DNA from 3 places in the Planococcus donghaensis genome. Region 3 is predicted to be linked to each of the others. Evidence: riboswitches for the same ligand, from Rfam matches in the RefSeq annotation. Region 3 holds a riboswitch; each other region holds the start of a gene.
The links. A riboswitch is a leader RNA that binds a small molecule or an ion and turns the genes downstream of it on or off. The one in region 3 is predicted to bind cobalamin.
Positions count from the first base shown of each region.

Region 1: another riboswitch for cobalamin. It lies ahead of BCM40_RS08590 (hypothetical protein); the one in region 3 lies ahead of BCM40_RS13220 (ABC transporter substrate-binding protein).
Region 2: another riboswitch for cobalamin. It lies ahead of BCM40_RS15460 (acyl-CoA thioesterase); the one in region 3 lies ahead of BCM40_RS13220 (ABC transporter substrate-binding protein).

Region 1 is NZ_CP016543.2:1,710,678-1,716,190, reverse strand. Features, by position in the region: gene BCM40_RS08610 (MDR family MFS transporter) at 1-341, shown strand, start outside; gene BCM40_RS08605 (GNAT family N-acetyltransferase) at 358-846, shown strand; gene BCM40_RS08600 (GGDEF domain-containing protein) at 1,003-2,118, shown strand; gene BCM40_RS08595 (HNH endonuclease) at 2,286-3,239, shown strand; cobalamin riboswitch at 3,294-3,487, shown strand; gene BCM40_RS08590 (hypothetical protein) at 3,653-4,198, shown strand; gene BCM40_RS08585 (ABC transporter substrate-binding protein) at 4,195-5,142, shown strand; gene BCM40_RS08580 (LacI family DNA-binding transcriptional regulator) at 5,452-5,513, shown strand, end outside.
Region 2 is NZ_CP016543.2:3,158,491-3,164,003, reverse strand. Features, by position in the region: gene BCM40_RS15485 (organic hydroperoxide resistance protein) at 67-486, shown strand; gene BCM40_RS15480 (MarR family winged helix-turn-helix transcriptional regulator) at 510-947, shown strand; gene BCM40_RS15475 (glutathione peroxidase) at 984-1,463, shown strand; partial or broken gene BCM40_RS15470 (DUF3934 family protein) at 1,540-1,671, shown strand; gene BCM40_RS15465 (MFS transporter) at 1,801-3,105, opposite strand; cobalamin riboswitch at 3,455-3,633, shown strand; gene BCM40_RS15460 (acyl-CoA thioesterase) at 3,783-4,268, shown strand; gene BCM40_RS15455 (ribonucleoside-diphosphate reductase subunit alpha) at 4,270-5,513, shown strand, end outside.
Region 3 is NZ_CP016543.2:2,683,975-2,689,487, forward strand. Features, by position in the region: gene cbiB (adenosylcobinamide-phosphate synthase CbiB) at 1-445, opposite strand, end outside; gene BCM40_RS13210 (adenosylcobinamide amidohydrolase) at 442-1,908, opposite strand; gene BCM40_RS13215 (FecCD family ABC transporter permease) at 1,911-2,903, opposite strand; gene BCM40_RS13220 (ABC transporter substrate-binding protein) at 2,896-3,867, opposite strand; cobalamin riboswitch at 4,042-4,228, opposite strand; gene argS (arginine--tRNA ligase) at 4,274-5,513, opposite strand, start outside.

The DNA of each region.
Region 1 (5,513 bases), 970 kb from region 3:
ATATTACTATCACATCAGCAAATAGCTGGTATTTATTAATTTTGTTTAATTTTATCGGCACGATCGGTGAACTGGTTTACTCTCCTGTTCGTAATGCAGAAATGGCGAACATGATTCCAGAAGACAAGAGAGGATCGTATTCTGCTTTTTCCAATGTTTCATTTAGTGGTGCTGATCTATTGGCACGGTCTACTATTATCATAGGCGCATTTCTTATTCCAACCATGATGTCTGTGTATATCGGTGTTTTGTTGATGATCGGGACAGTACTTGTTTATACAGGATTGTTTGTTAGAAAAGCTGAAAAAGAACAGCTGATTGATCCGGAAGTTATTTCATAATGTTAGGAGAAAGTTTATGCTGATCAGAAAAGCAGTTCCGAATGATGCAGAAAAATTGGTATTTCTTATGAAACATGTAGAAGAGTCTAATGTTATGCTATTCGAACCAGGAGAACGAAACACCACAAGTCAACAACTTAATCGTCGCTTAACTACGATGAATGATAGCTCGATTGTGTTTACCGCAGAAGAACATAACGAATTAGTAGGGTATGTATTTGCGATTGGAGAAGAAATAAAACGCAAACAGCATTCAGTCTATATAGTAATAGGAGTTCACCAAGCTAATAGGGGGAAAGGGACCGGCACTCAGCTATTACGTGCTGTAGAAAAGTGGGCGATAGAAAAAGCGCTTCGTCGCATTGAATTGACAGTTGTGGCACATAACACACTAGCCATTGCGCTGTATGAAAAATTAGGGTTTAGTCTTGAAGGTGTAAAACGTGATTCGCTCTATATAGAAGGAAAATACGTCGATGAACTCTATATGTCAAAATTATTGTAATCTTCTTTAGCTGATAAAACTCTTTAATGCGTCACTAAAAGTGGCAAGTTAAAGAGTTTTTATTTATTTATTCTTGTATAATATTGTATCTTATCTATATTTTTTGACATATTAACTGTACACTAAAACTAGAAACGGTTTGTAGGAGTTGGTTATATGGCAACATTGATGTTTTTCTTTCTTGAAAACATGGCATTAATCATTGCGCTATTGTATGTAGCGTTAAAAGTGAAAGAATTTTGGTTTCCCGATTTAACAGAATCTAAACGACTCGTGTTTTTGAGTATCATATTTGTTAGTTTTTTGACTTTTTCTGTAATGCATAAACCTTATTTATATATGGGTATGAGACTCGATTTACGGGAAGTCGCCCTTTACTTTATCTCATATATCGGGGGCTGGAAAGTTGGGTTATTATCTTCTATTTTCCCATCCGTTTTTCGCTATTATTTAGGTGGACCAACGGCTATTATGGGAATTTTACAAGCAATACTTTTACCGGTCGTTATTGGCAGTTTGTTCCACAATAAGAAAAAAACGAATAAATTCTTTTCGTTAATCGATTTAAAGAAGATGATGATGGGACTTTTGGTTTTTGAAGTGATTAAATCGATTTTAATGCTTGTAACGACTCCTGCAACTTTATCCATTATACTAACAATGGCTATTTTCGCTGGGATCGCGGTTCTGGTAATGGGCTTAATGACGAATGGAGAAAATTATCACATTTTGTTGCGAAAAGAACTTGAGATTAATTCAAATCAAGATCCAATGACCCAATTACCCAATATGCGTTTTTTTAAGAATGAAATTCAAACATTGATTACTAAAAAAGCACCCATTGCCATAATCATGTTGGATGTCGATTATTTTAAATCTTATAATGATGCACATGGTCACCAAAAAGGAGATGCAGTGCTACGCTCTATTGGACAATTGATGAAAGACAATACGCGCTCAACTGATTTTGTGGCACGCTATGGGGGAGAAGAGTTTATTATTTGTATCGCCCAACCATTTGATGAACATAGAGCTTTGGAGATTGCTGAACAAGTCCGAACAGAAATCGAAAAATATCCATTTGACGGCCAAGAATTACAACCAAAAGGCAATTTAACGGTTTCGCTCGGAATTAGTTTATACTCAGCTGATAAAACCTTAGATCAACTGATCGGCGAAGCAGACCAAGCGCTTTTTCAGTCTAAGCGGAGCGGCAGAAATCAAGTTACGATTTTTACTGAAATTACAGAAGCAAAAGCAATTCAAGCTTAATCGTTTGATAGAACAACCACTTGATAAAGTGGTTGTTTTTTGTTGGGGTAACATCTCGAAAGCATAAGTTGTGGATTTGGGTTAAAATAGAGAAAGTAAATTATTTTAGAACAATAAGCTTTACTACATACAAACCAATGAGATATAGCCATTAATAGGAGGCAGTTATGAATAGTTTTATCGTTATGCAAGGAGAGACTTATCACGCTGAACAACATGCAGGAGTTCTTTGGACGCCTCAAGTAGACAAGTCAGGTATGGTGCCACATTCGTGGAATCGGATGCAAGAAGTGAAAAAAGGCGATATTGTCTTTCATTATGTAAAGGGATTTGTAGTGGCTATTAGCCGTGTGCGTGAGGATTGCGTAAAAGGCAAAAAACCAAAAAACCTTGAAGATCCATCAAGTGACAATGAAGAGGCATTTATCGCTTATACGGTTTACCGGGAATTAGAAAATCCCTTATCGATTAAAGAATCCTTTAAAGACATCGGACCGTTATTGCCAGTGAAATACTCGGCATTCCAAGAAGATGCTAATGGGAATTCGGGTTATTTGTATCCATGTAACGAAGAATTGGCGATTAAATTTTTAGAATTGATTAGTTCGTTAAATATTTTCACGGTAGAAGTAGAACAATTGGAACTATCGATGGAAGTGATAAAAAAAACCGAGCACAATCCATTACTCGGCCTAATCGCGGAAGCGGAACTTGAAATTAAAACAAAGATGCGCAGAGGCAAAGAGCAGTTCAGAGAAAGTTTACTGCCACTTTGGAACGGTGAATGCCCACTTTGCGGGATAGCTATTAGCGACGTCTTACGAGCTACACATGCTAAACCGTGGAAAGACAGCTCAGATGCGGAAAGATTAGACCCTTTTAATGGCGTATTGCTTTGTGCCAATCATAGTGCATTGTATTCAGCCGGACATATTGCTTTTACGGGTGGGGGACGTCTTCATATCTCGAGTGCGATTTTAGAAGATCAGCATCCAATTTATCGCTTAAAAAAAGGCATGAAAATACCGGTTTCACCCGAACATGCAACTTATTTAAGATGGCATAAACGAATTGTTTTTGCAGAACCAAGGAAAGTGAAATTGGTAATAGATCCGGAATAAACAATTTTTAGTATGTCTTTTGGCTTGTGTAATATGATACACTGAAAACAAGTGAATAATCATGCAGAAAAAAGGTGCTGACTCGTCAGCATAACAGGGAACCCGGTTAAATTCCGGGGCTGTTTCCGCAACTGTAAGTGCGTATGAAATAAGAAAACACCACTGTTTAGTGTAAGCAACTAAACGGGAAGGTTCTTAAAGTAAATCGATGCACAAGCCAGGAGACCTACCTTTTTTTGAACGTATTTTTACTCTTCGGAAGATAAGGGAATCATACGGCAACGTTTCTATTTTTGACTGCTGGAGTATGTCTCTAAATAGCTATGCCGCCGCCCTTTATTAAGGGCGGCTTTTTGTTGTTTTCGAGAGCGTTCAATGCAGTGATTTTCACCAAACTAAAGTGAGGTGAAATAATGAAAAAAGACATGAGGTATCTTTGTTATCCGTTTATGCGTGAAAAAGCGTCTACTGTAGATTTTGAAATCAGGACGGATTCATTGACCACACGTATTGGAGAAGCATTGGCTATAACAAAAGAGGTAGAGGCAATACAGCGTGATTTGCAAATTCTTCAGCCGAAAATCTATCACTTGAATGGCTCTGTACGCGGAAAACTAGCCATTCAAGAAGAAGATATAATCGAACTAAGTGACATGTACGATTATTATGTAAACTTCACAAAAGATAAAATCGGCAATTTTGTGTTGCCGCAAGGTACACATGCTGCAACTGTGTTGCATGTGTGTAGAAGTGAAGCGAAAAAATCTGTTCGTGCATTACATAAAGTAAGCCTCGAACAAGATGTGCCGGAAATTTTGTTCAACTACACTCACCTTTTAGCCAATGTCCTTTTTACAATGGCTGTCTATGTCAATCAATATTATGGCGTTGAAGAAGTTCCATTCGTTAGTAAATCTTATCCAACAAAAACCAAAAAGAAAGAAGTGGCCAATAAATGATGAAAATATCGTTAGTCAAGTACTTAACAATCGGAACAATAGCATTAACTTTAGGGGCATGTCAGTCTGACGTGGCAGAAGAAGTTGAAACAGATTCGGCAACGGAAGCAGAAAAACAAACAAGTTATACTGTCACTGATGATTTAGACAACGAACTAACTTTTGAAGCAGTACCTGAAACAGTGGTTTCATTAATTCCAAGTAATACAGAAATTTTATATGAAATTGGTGCAGGCGAAAAAGTGATTGGTGCGACCGATTACGATAATTATCCGGCTGAAGCGGCTGAAGTGGAACGCGTTTCTGACTCCATTATTTTTAATGCCGAACGCATTATTGAACTAGATCCAGATGTTGTGATTGGGTATTCGACAGGTGCACCAACTGGATATGAAGAATTAGAAGCTGCAGGAATTCCTGTGTTTGTTATCGAATCTGCACAATCATTCGAAGATGTGTACGGTGATATTGAACAAATTTCAACGGTAATGGGTCTTGAAGATAAAGGTGATGAAGTAAATCGCACGATTCAACAGCAAATAGAGGACGTACAAGAAAAAGTAGCGGCAGTAGAGGAAAACAAACAATTGTATTTCGAAATTAGTCCATCTCCTGAACTGTACACAACTGGTCAAAAAACGTTCCAACAAGAAATATTAAATCACGCTAAAGTAGAAAACTTATTTGGTGACCTTGAAGGATGGCCGAAAATATCAGAAGAAGAAGTCATCCAACGCAATCCAGAAATCATTACCACCACTGTGTCATATACAGAAGATCCAGTAGCAGAAATTAAAGCGCGCGAAGGATGGAGCGAAATTGAAGCTATTAAAAATGACCAAGTCTTTTTCTTAGATTCAGATATTACTTCACGCCCTGGCCCAAGAATTGGCGAAGCAGTTGAACTGGTAGCCAAAACTGTTTATCCAGCAGCATTTGAATAAAGATCCAAAAAATCCTCGCTTACTATGCGAGGATTTTCTTATATTCTAATGAATAAAATTCACCATCGCATTCATTAGGAGTATGAATAATAGTAAATACAGAGGTTCAGTGATATTCTTTAATCTTTAATGGATTTAATAAAGTATTCATGAATATCATCATTCAAATTTACAGTGAATAACTTATTCAAAAGTATTGCCTGTTAATTGAATAAATTAAAGGGTGCGTCTTTTGAAGCTGCGTGCTATAATAAATGGGTGAATATAAAATGAATATTATTAAATAAACTAGAGAGTAGGATGATAGGTATGGTATCAACTACGGACGTCGCAAAGTATGCCGGTGTGTCTCAAACAACAGTTTCACGGGT
Region 2 (5,513 bases), 470 kb from region 3:
TACATCGTGTACGATATAGTTTAATGTAAGTCGTGTGCGATATAAATAAGAGGAGGACTACATACAATGAAAACATTATTTGAAACAACAATGACCAATACAGGCGGAAGAGACGGAGCGGTGTATTCTCCGGACAATATTTTTTATATGGACGTAGCAAAACCTCAAGCGCTTGGTGGATCTGCTACAACTGCGACAAATCCAGAACAACTTTTTGCGGCTGGCTATAGCGCCTGCTTTAACAGCGCGTTGGAATTAGTACTTGAAGCTGGTAAAGTGGAGATAGAGAAAAGTGAAGTAACAGCAACTGTTGCGTTAATCGGAGACAAAGCAAATGGCGGCGTAAAACTAGCGGTCAAACTGGTAGTCGATATAACTGGCATTGATGAAGAACTAAAACAAGAATATGTAGAAAAAGCGCATAAAACCTGCCCGTATTCAAAAGCGATTGCAGGATCTGTAGATGTAGAAATAACTGTTCTATAATAACCAGTATAGGTGAGATGTAAATGGAGAAACCGACGAAACTCGAGCAACAACTGTGTTTTGAAGTGTACAAAGCTTCTAGCAATTTTTCAAAAATGTATGCAAGAGCATTAGAACCCTTCAATTTAACTTTTTCACAATACTTGGTGCTTCTTGTTCTGTGGGAGGAGCCCGAATTGCTGTCGAAAGATATCGGGGAACGGTTGGGACTAGGAACTGGTACATTAAATCCAATCATTAAACGAATGATTGATAATGGCCATTTATCGAAACAACAATCGGAAAAAGATAAACGTGCATTTGTAATTGCGTTGACCGAAAAAGCGCAAAACGAACAATCGGCTATCGAAAGAGCCGTTTTTGAAAAAGTGGAGAGTTGCAATTTTATGGGCATAAATGCAATGACGTTAATGCAGAACTTAAAAGAGTTGAACGCAGCGTTTAAAACAATGAATTTGTAAAAAGTCGCGTGAATCAGTAAATAAGGAGTGAGCAAGATGACTATTTACGATATTGAAGTATCAAAACCAAACGGTGAAGAGTACTCATTAAGTGAATATAAAGGCAAAACCCTGTTAATTGTGAACACTGCAACAAAATGCGGACTACGCGATCAGTTTGATGGTCTCGAAAAATTATACGAAGAATACAAAGAACAAGGGCTAGTCGTTCTAGGGTTCCCGTCGAATCAGTTTAAGCAAGAAGAAGCTACAGGGGCACAAGCACAAGAAGCTTGCCGTATGACCTATGGGGTGACGTTCCCGATGCATGATTTAGTGAAAGTGAACGGAAGCGATGCGCATCCACTTTTTAAGTATTTAACGAGCAATACAAAAGGGTTTTTAACAAGTGATATCAAATGGAATTTCACGAAGTTTTTAGTGGACGCAAATGGCGATATTGTATCCCGTTTTTCTCCAAAAGATACGCCGGAGTCGTTTAGAAAAGACATCGAAAAAGTACTTACTCGCTCTTAACGAAAAGGTTTCTGTTTCACTAGAGGCCGTGATGTGATAAGCTGTACATCATCGTAGCAGTAATGGAGTGATTAAAATGAGCAAAGCAAAAGCGAAAGCAAAAAGTGGTACGGGTCAAGGAACTGGCAAAAAAGGCTGGACTCGCTGGAAATCTGGCGCAAACAAAGCAAAGAGTTTCAAACCGTATACTAGCAAAAATAACAAAAAAGCGGACGAACCGAAAACAGATAAAGAAAAAGCTTCTGTATGGGTCGATGCATAGATAAAATGTCGAGGGTTGTCCAAAAGGGCATCCTTTTTTTTGTGTGTGGCAGAGCGGAAGTTTCTAAAAAACCCTTTACTCCATGAGTAAAGGGTTTTTAGCAGGTCGATTTGTATGGTCAACCCGTTTTTGGATGCCTTCATCCTGTTTTACAGGCGGGTGTGCTAGCAAAGCGGCAAGCATGCCAAAGGCCGGGAAAATCATTAAAATCCACAAGATTTCTACATATCCACCAAAAAAGTCAAAAGCAATGCCGAGCGGCAATGGTCCGAGTGCGGAACCAGTAACAACCATAGCCATTGCAATACCACTTAAACTCCCGATATGTTTTCTGCCAAAATAATTTGGCCATACCACAGCCATGACAATCCGCTCAATCCCCATACTAATGCCCCAAACTAAACCGAAAATAACGGCCCCAGCGAAAACATCTACTTTTTGAAGAAGCAATATAGAAAAAAGTTCCCCTGCAAAAACGACTGCAAGCATGTACTGGACTTTTACTTTTTCCAACAAGATACCTGTGATAAAAGTAATCGGCAAGCCAATCAATGCTGTTAAGCTTAAGATACCAGCAGCTGTTTCTAACGATAAAGATTTTTCAGCGAAGATCGATACCAAATGGAAGGTTAATCCGGTATTAACGATTCCGGGTATAGCGGCACATAGCAACAATAACCAAAAAGCGCGGGTTTTAGAAGCTTCCTTTACTGCCCAACTAACTTCAACCGCTTCTTTTTTGGGGAGTTTGTTTTTAAGGATTTCCCCATTATCGGGCAATAAGCCCATTTCTTCAGGTGAATTTTGAATCAGAAAAAGAGCGAGAGGCGTAAAGCAGACAACAATGATGGCACCTAAAATCAGCCATGAACTGCGCCAGCCAAATGCTTCAATTAGCCAGACATTTAGTAAAGGAAAAGCCGCCGAGCTGACTAATCCACCAATTGCGGCAATGCTAATAGCGCGCCCTCTCTTTTTAACAAACCATTGAGGGATAAGTGAGCTTGAAATAAGTGCCATAGAACCTTGACCAAGGAGCCGTATAAAAAAGAAGCCGATAAACAACATAACCAAACTGGTAACGAAACTGTTGAAAAAGCAAGCCACTGCCAAGGCGATGGAAACGGTCACAGCCATTTTTCGCGAACCGTTTCGGTCAATTAGGCGGCCGACAAAAAATAACATAAACCCTGCAGTTAATGTCGCAGCTGAGTAGATTCCCGAAACCGTCGAGCGGCTCCAACCGAATTCCTCTATATAGTAGTCGATGAAAATCGAATTAGAATATGTTTGTCCAGGTCCAGAGAAAAATTGAGACAAGGCAGCGATCGCGATAATGACCCAGCCATAATGAAAAGCGTTTCCTGTTAATTGTTTCATAGTGCATCTCCAATTGCTGTAACACTTGGTTACTATATTTCCAAAATTAGTATCAAAAAATATTCTAAAATCACAATTTATTATCATAGCACACATCTTTGTTCTAATATGGGTTGAAATATAACTGTAAATAAAAGAATCATTCAGATATTTTGGAAACTTATTAGGGAATAAAAGTTTTCGATACGTGTAAAATTTAACCCGTTAAAAACTATAAATGCTGTGAAATAAACTTTAAAACAATAGTTAACAGCTAATTAAAATCATCCCCTTGTTTAAAGTGGAAAAGTGGTTTATAGTTTATTAAGTACAATATTTAGTGTTTTATTCTAAAAAAAAACTATATATAGTAGAAATCGATAACGAAGGTGCCTAAATAGGCTTAATAGGGAATCCGGTGAAACTCCGGAGCTGTACCCGCAACTGTAAGTGCTGACGAGCTATCACAACCCACTGTCCAATGGACGGGAAGGAGATAGCAAAGGATGACGCACGAGCCAGGAGACCTGTCTTCGTTACAAGTTTATGATCTTCTCCGGGAGTAGAGAGGGATAACGAAGATATGATGCGCAAGCAGTTAAGTTCAGCTGTCTTGGTATGTTATTCTGCGTTTTCAAACCCATCCTCTCCTTGAGAGGATGGGTTTTTTGTTTTGTAGAGATGGAGGAATGGAAGGTATGACAGAAGCATTAGCTGCAAGCGTGGCTAGAACAGTTCAAACAAAATTGGTGTTGCCACCAGATACCAATCATTTAGGCACAATATTTGGAGGAACGGTACTCGCATACATAGATGAAATCGCGGCGATTACCGCAATGAGGCACAGTGGAGAAGCAGTTGTGACCGCTTCAATCGATACCGTGAACTTTTTATCTTCTGCCAAAGTAGGAGACATCTTTATTTTAGAAGGAGTCGTCATTTCGACAGGAAGAACATCGATGGAAGTTTATGTGAAAGCAGAATGCCAACAAATTGAAACGGGCGTGACCAATTTAACAACAACCGCAATATTGACAATGGTTGCAGTCGATAGTGACGGCAAACCAATCCCTGTTAAAGGCGTAATCCCTGAAACGGACGCAGAGAAAAAGTTATTCCAAAGTGCACAAGAACGAAAACAACGACGCATGCAAGTAAACGAATACTCAAAGGAGTTGTGCTGATATGAACATGAAAATTGAGACGGCGGAAATATCCTCAGTCGAAAAAGCGCTTGAACGGGCAACAGAAGTATACGGTTTAGATACACGAGAGCTACTTGAGCGAGCAGGAGAACTAGCGGAACAAGCAAAAGGCGAACAATCGTTATTGTATGCGCTAAACCATATTACGATGGATCAGCCCGATTGGACCTATGTAGCTGCTGAATTGTATGCAAGTGATTTATACAAAAAAGCTGCAGAACATCGGGAGTATTCCGCTTCTGAGAAATACGGCGATTTTTACAAACTTATTCAAGAGCTAACGCAAGTTGGGATTTATTCGACAGAATTACTGTCTGCTTATACACAAGAAGAAATCACAGAACTTGGACAAGAAATCGATGCGGAGCGAGACTTACTGTTTAATTACATTGGCTTGTTTTTGTTAGCAGACCGTTATTTAGCCAAAGATTACGAAGGGCGTTTGTTTGAACTGCCACAAGAGCGCTTTTTGGTCATTGCCATGACATTGATGCAAAACGAACCAAAAGAACAGCGCTTAGAACTAGTAAAAGAAGCATACTGGGCGATGAGTCATTTGTATATGACGGTTGCTACACCAACTTTATCAAATGCTGGTAAAAGTTTTGGGCAGTTGTCATCGTGCTTTATCGATACGGTAGACGATTCTTTAGACGGTATTTATTTAAACAATTGGGATATCGCCCGTCTTAGTAAAGACGGGGGCGGCATCGGCATTTATTACGGCAAAGTGCGCGCGTTAGGCTCAGATATTAAAAAATTCAAAGGCAATTCTTCAGGCGTCGTGCCGTGGATTCGTTTGCTTAACGATACGGCGGTCAGTGTCGATCAGCTTGGTCAGCGTCAAGGTGCTGTCGCGATTTACTTAGATGTTTTCCATAAAGACATCATGAACGGCTTTTTGGATTTGAAAACAAACAATGGCGATGAGCGTCGTAAAGCACACGACATTTTTACAGGCGTATCAATTCCAGATTTGTTTATGGAACGTTTGCAAGAAAAAGATGAAAATGGGCGCAGCATTGGGGAGTGGCATACGTTCTGTCCGCATCAAGTCAAGCAAGTGATGGGGTGGAAAGATGCGAATGGCAACGCATTAGGACTCGAAGATTTTTACGATGAAAAAGACACCAAATACTTTAGCGATAAATACCAAGAGGCAGTTGATCACCCATTATTGCCGCGCAAAACGTACCGCGCAATGGAAATTATGGCGCGCATTAT
Region 3 (5,513 bases):
TTTCGGAAACCGTTTCGACAACGCCACGCGTAATCTCACTTTCATCTAATCCATCTGTATCTCTTCCAACAATCCAGGACAACTTCTCACGTGCCAATTCCATATTTTGATCGATAAGTGGGTGATAAACATCCATTGCTGCATCTTTCAAACTTTTTTGCGCCAGTCCTGAAGCGATTAACAACGCTTCTATCGCAATACCAACAACTGGATGAATCGAATAAGCTAAAAAGACAATGGCATATACAATTATGAATACAGCAACCGCAATGGTTGCAAGAAGCAAAAATCCGTTTTGGAATGCAACATTCCCACGATTCCACCGATTGGTTAAGTTTTTTATTGCTCTCCCAATCCAACGAACGGGGTGTGGCCAATTAAGTGGATCTCCAACAATGCGGTCGATAATGATCCCTAAAAAAATCGCTAAAAGATGTGACATCATCCGTTGTCCGCTTTCGCTAACTCATATAATATGAGGGCTTCAATGGTACATTCAAAAACGCCGACTCCGATCAATTTACCAAGCTCGGTAATGGGTCCTGCATAAGGTAACTTCTTACCTTGTTGCGTCGCCGCTACTAAACAGCTGTCAGTTGATGTACCTGTTGCAATCGTACCTGTGAGCGGGTCTTTGACTCTTCTTTCTTGAAGCGCTTTCGTTTTCGCTTCGGTCGCTGTAATCATCGCTTGTATAAATGCTTCGTCTGACAAAACACCATTGACCATGATCCATGTATTAATCGTACCAACTTGGACGGATCGTTCTACCGCTTTTGACACGTCGACACCATTGCCGACTCCAGCAGTCACGGCAATGACGACGGAACCAAACGGCCCTTCGTATTCCTTGACGATGGCGTCTTGTGTTTGAACGGCGGTCATCATCCCTACTGTATCCGTAGTTTTCAACCCATTTCCCGCAATAAACTCGGTCATTTCTTGAACACTATCATTTACGTTGTAAGCTGCATCTACGTGACGGTTCATAAAATTACGGAACCATCCAGAACCTGCATTCACCACAGCTGAAGAAACCGTTTTTAATGGCGTCGGGCTTTGATACAACACCATATCATTTGAAACGACAAAGTCTTCTGCACAGATGCGATGGGTTGCTATTTCATTTTTCACTCCTGGCAATAATGTGATTTGCGGTTTTGGCAATTCCGGATGCGGATGGTTGCTAACTCTTGTTTTATAAACCGCCTCAATATCCTGCTCTCGCACCACTTCATGCGGCTCACCGATGCGAACGATGGTGCCTCGATCGAGCAGCAATAATTGATCACAATACATAGATGCTAAATTTATATCATGGAAAATCGATACAATCGTTAAGTTTTTTTCGATCGCTTGTTTTTTTATCGTGTCGAGCAACTCTTTTTGGTGATTGATGTCTAAATGATTTGTTGGTTCATCGAGCAATAAAATCCCCGCATCTTGCGCTAACGCTTGTGCGACAAAAACACGTTGCTGTTCGCCACCGGACAAACGATCAATTTGTGTTTTTTCATAGTGGCTAATGTCCATTAATCGCATAGCTTCTTTCACCGCATGCTCATCTTCTATGGACCAAGATGAAAACCAACCTACTTGGTGAGGGTAACGACCAAGTGATACGGTTTCCCGAACGGTATGAGCAAAAGAGTGAGCATGAAGTTGAGGCAATACCGCCATTTTTTTCGCTAGTTCTTTTGCCGGAAAATCTGCAATAGACGTCTCTTCAATTCGAACTTCGCCACTAGTCGCTGGCAACACGCCACTGATTAACTTCATTAACGTTGATTTCCCACTGCCGTTCGGTCCTAAAATACCGAGTATAGAGCCTTTGTTAACAGTGAAGGATACATTCTCAACGATTTTTTTGTCCCCGTACCCGCCTGTTAGTCTCTTGATTTCAAGCATCGTTAAACCCCTCCTTTGCGTTGACGGAAAAAGATAAAGGCAAATACCGGTGCTCCGATAAACGCAGTAATGACACCAATCGGCAATTCTGTCGGGGAAATAATCGTTCTTGATACTAAATCACAAACGATTAATAAAGCAGCCCCGTTGATAAAAGATAAAGGCAACACATGGCGATGATCTGATCCCCAAAGCAAACGAGTCATATGTGGCACTACTAGACCAACAAAACCAATGGTTCCTGAAACGGAAACGGCAGCTCCTGTTAGTACCGAACCACCAATTAAAATTGTCATTTTGCTTTTTTTCACATCGACACCAAGATGTTGTGCGCGTTCTTCACCAAACAACATGGCGTTTAACTCACGACGTTTGAGCCACAATACGAATGATCCGATTAATACGAAAGGTAATGCCATTCGCACATATGGCCAACCACGCATTGATACGCTTCCGAGTAACCAGCCAATAATTTGTCTCAACTCTTCTCCGGTTAAGGCAATCATCAACGAAATAATTGATCCAAGAAAAGAGCTAAATATAATCCCCGTCAAAATCACGGTTTCCATTTTCATCGAGCGGTCCACCAATTTCGCAAAACTGACAACAGCTAGCATCGTCAGTAATGCGCCGATCATGCTCATAACCGGTAAAGTAAATGGACCTAAAAATGGAATAGAGATACCAAAAAAGAGCGTCATCACAGCGCCGACTGAGGCACCGGAAGACACTCCCAGGGTGTACGGATCGGCCAATGGATTTTTCAAGAGCCCTTGAAATGCCGCACCAGCAATCGCCAATGCCGCACCAACAAGCCCTGCTAAAACGACACGTGGCATACGAATATTCCATAAAATATTGGCAGCCGCTTCATCGAACGAAGGATTCCATAGCACCACTGGTGATATGGATACCGTCCCGACCGTGACACCTAGCAATATCGCTCCCGCTAAAATAAATAGCGAAACGCTATATGCTACTATATTTTTACTCATTGAACACATCAGGGTATACTGCCTGAGCCATTTCCATTAGTCCCGCTGTTAAACGTGGGCCAGAACGAGTGAGCATATCTGAATCTAAGCTGTAAACTGCTTCTTCTTTAACTGCTGTTACTTCTGCAAAACCACCACGAGATTTGATTTGACCTACGGCATCTTCAACATAAGCGCCTTCGGTTGTAATAATCACGTCTGGATTTGCTGCAACAATTGCTTCTGGGTCCATAATAACCCATCCTTCTAATTCGCCAGCAACATTTTCCGCGTTGATTAGCGTTAACATCTCGTCCATAAATGTCCCGCTACCAGTTGTGTAAATATCCGGCTGACTACCGACTTCTAAAAAAACCGTTTTTGGTTCTTCGATTGTTGCTGCCAATTCTTCAATCGATGCTACTTGAGCTTCCATTTCCGAGACAATATTTTCCGCTCGTTCCATGCTACCTGTCGCTTCTCCGATTGTTGTAATTGAATCGTACACTTCCTCAAAGCTCGCTGCGTTTTGAACGACAAACACATCAAGTCCGGCATCACGTAATTGCTGTAGTCCCGCATCGCCCACACCTAATCCTGATTCGTGAGCCAAGACTAAGTCTGGCTGAAGACCAATGATTTTTTCTACATTAAATTCTTGTCCCCCAATTTTTTCAACGTCAACTGTTGCTTCTGGGTAGTTGTCATAATCCGATACGCCAACGATTTTTTCGCCTAATCCCAGTTCATATGCAATTTCTGTATTAGAAGGAATCATGGAAACAATCGCTCCAGGCTCTTCGTCAATTACAACTTCATTGCCCGCTGCATCTGTCAGCGTTACGGGAAACTCAACATCTCCCACTTCAGTTGGTGGTTCTGCTGGTGTTTCGACGTCCTCTTCAGGTGTCGCGGTTTCTCCGCACCCTGCCATTAAAACTGCTGCTAATCCTGCTGTTGCTCCAAACTTCCAAATCTTGTTCATCTTTAAAATCCCCCTGGTTGGTAGTGTTATTTTTGTCAGCAATCGCTGCAGGCGGAAGCTGTTTTGTGGATTACTAAAAACCGATACAAAACAAAATCCCCCGCAAAGTTCTGCGAGGGATTGAAAGGACGCCATAAAAAAGCATGCGCATCCAGCCTTTCCTCGCAGGCGTATGGGTGTGTTGTCATAAAGGCAGGTCTCCTGGCTTGTGATCATTGGTCTTTGCACCTTCCCAAAGCATTGCTTCAGTGGCATATGGCAATTTCCTCTCACTTACAGTGGCGGGACCGCGCCGGAATCAAACCGGCTTCCCTTTTAACTCATGTTCTTAGACATAAGCACCTTTATGAATCGCTATTAAGTTCTAATTCTGTTTTCATTATACACGTAACTGTTTAGCTTTTGCTTACATTTTTTCAGGAGCTTTGACGCCCACTGTTTTTAATGCATTGGCTAACGTTGTTTTCACAGCTGTGATCAGTGCTAAGCGAGCACTAGTCATTTCGACATTTGATGCATCCAATACTTTGTTGGCATTGTAGAAGCTATGGAAATTTGACGCCAACTCTTGAATATACGTTGTAATGCGGTGAGGTGCGCGTTGTTTCGCTGCATCTGCGATGACTTGCGGGAAATCCCCGATTTTTTTCAAGACATCAATTTCTTTTTCAGAAGTCAATAAGTTTAAATGTTCTTCTGAAGCCAATAAACCTTGTTCTTCTGCTTGGCGTAAAATCGAGCTAATACGAGCATGCCCATATTGCGAATAATAAACTGGGTTTTCGTTTGACTGTGAAACCGCCAAATCCAAATCAAAGTCCATATGCGAATCGCCTGAACGCATGGCGAAGAAATAACGCACAGCATCTAATCCAACTAATTCGACAAGTTCACGCATCGTTACAGCTTTTCCTGTACGTTTGCTCATCTTCATTTTTTCGCCGTCTTTATACAATTGCACCATTTGAATAATGCTAACTTCAAGGGTATCGCGATCATAACCAAGGGCTTCAATAGCTGCTTTCATACGTGGAATATAGCCGTGGTGATCGGCACCCCAAACGTTGATCAGCTTCCCAAATCCGCGTTGTAATTTATCTTCATGATAGGCGATATCAGGCATTAAATATGTGTACGAACCGTCATTTTTAATCAATACGCGGTCTTTGTCATCACCAAACGTTGTTGAACGGAACCAAGTAGCGCCGTCTTCTTCATAGACATGACCGTTTTCACGAAGTTTAGCCAAAGCCTCATCAATTTTACCGTTTTTGTAAAGAGACGATTCTGGATACCAAACATCAAATTCCACACGGAAGTCTGCTAAATCTTGTTGCAGTTTAGCCAATTCCACTTTTAAACCGTGTTCACGGAACGTTTCAAAACGTTCTTCGTGCGTCATGCTAACAAATTTATCGCCATGTTCTTGAACCAATGCTTCGGCGATATCTTTAATATCTTGTCCACGGTAGCCGTCTTCTGGCATGCTATCGCCTTTACCTAACGCTTCAAAATAACGCGCTTCGATTGATAATGCCAAATTGTTAATTTGGTTACCGGCATCGTTAATATAATATTCACGAGATACATCGTATCCAGCAAAATCTAAAATATTGCAAAGCGAATCGCCGACTGACGAGCCGCGC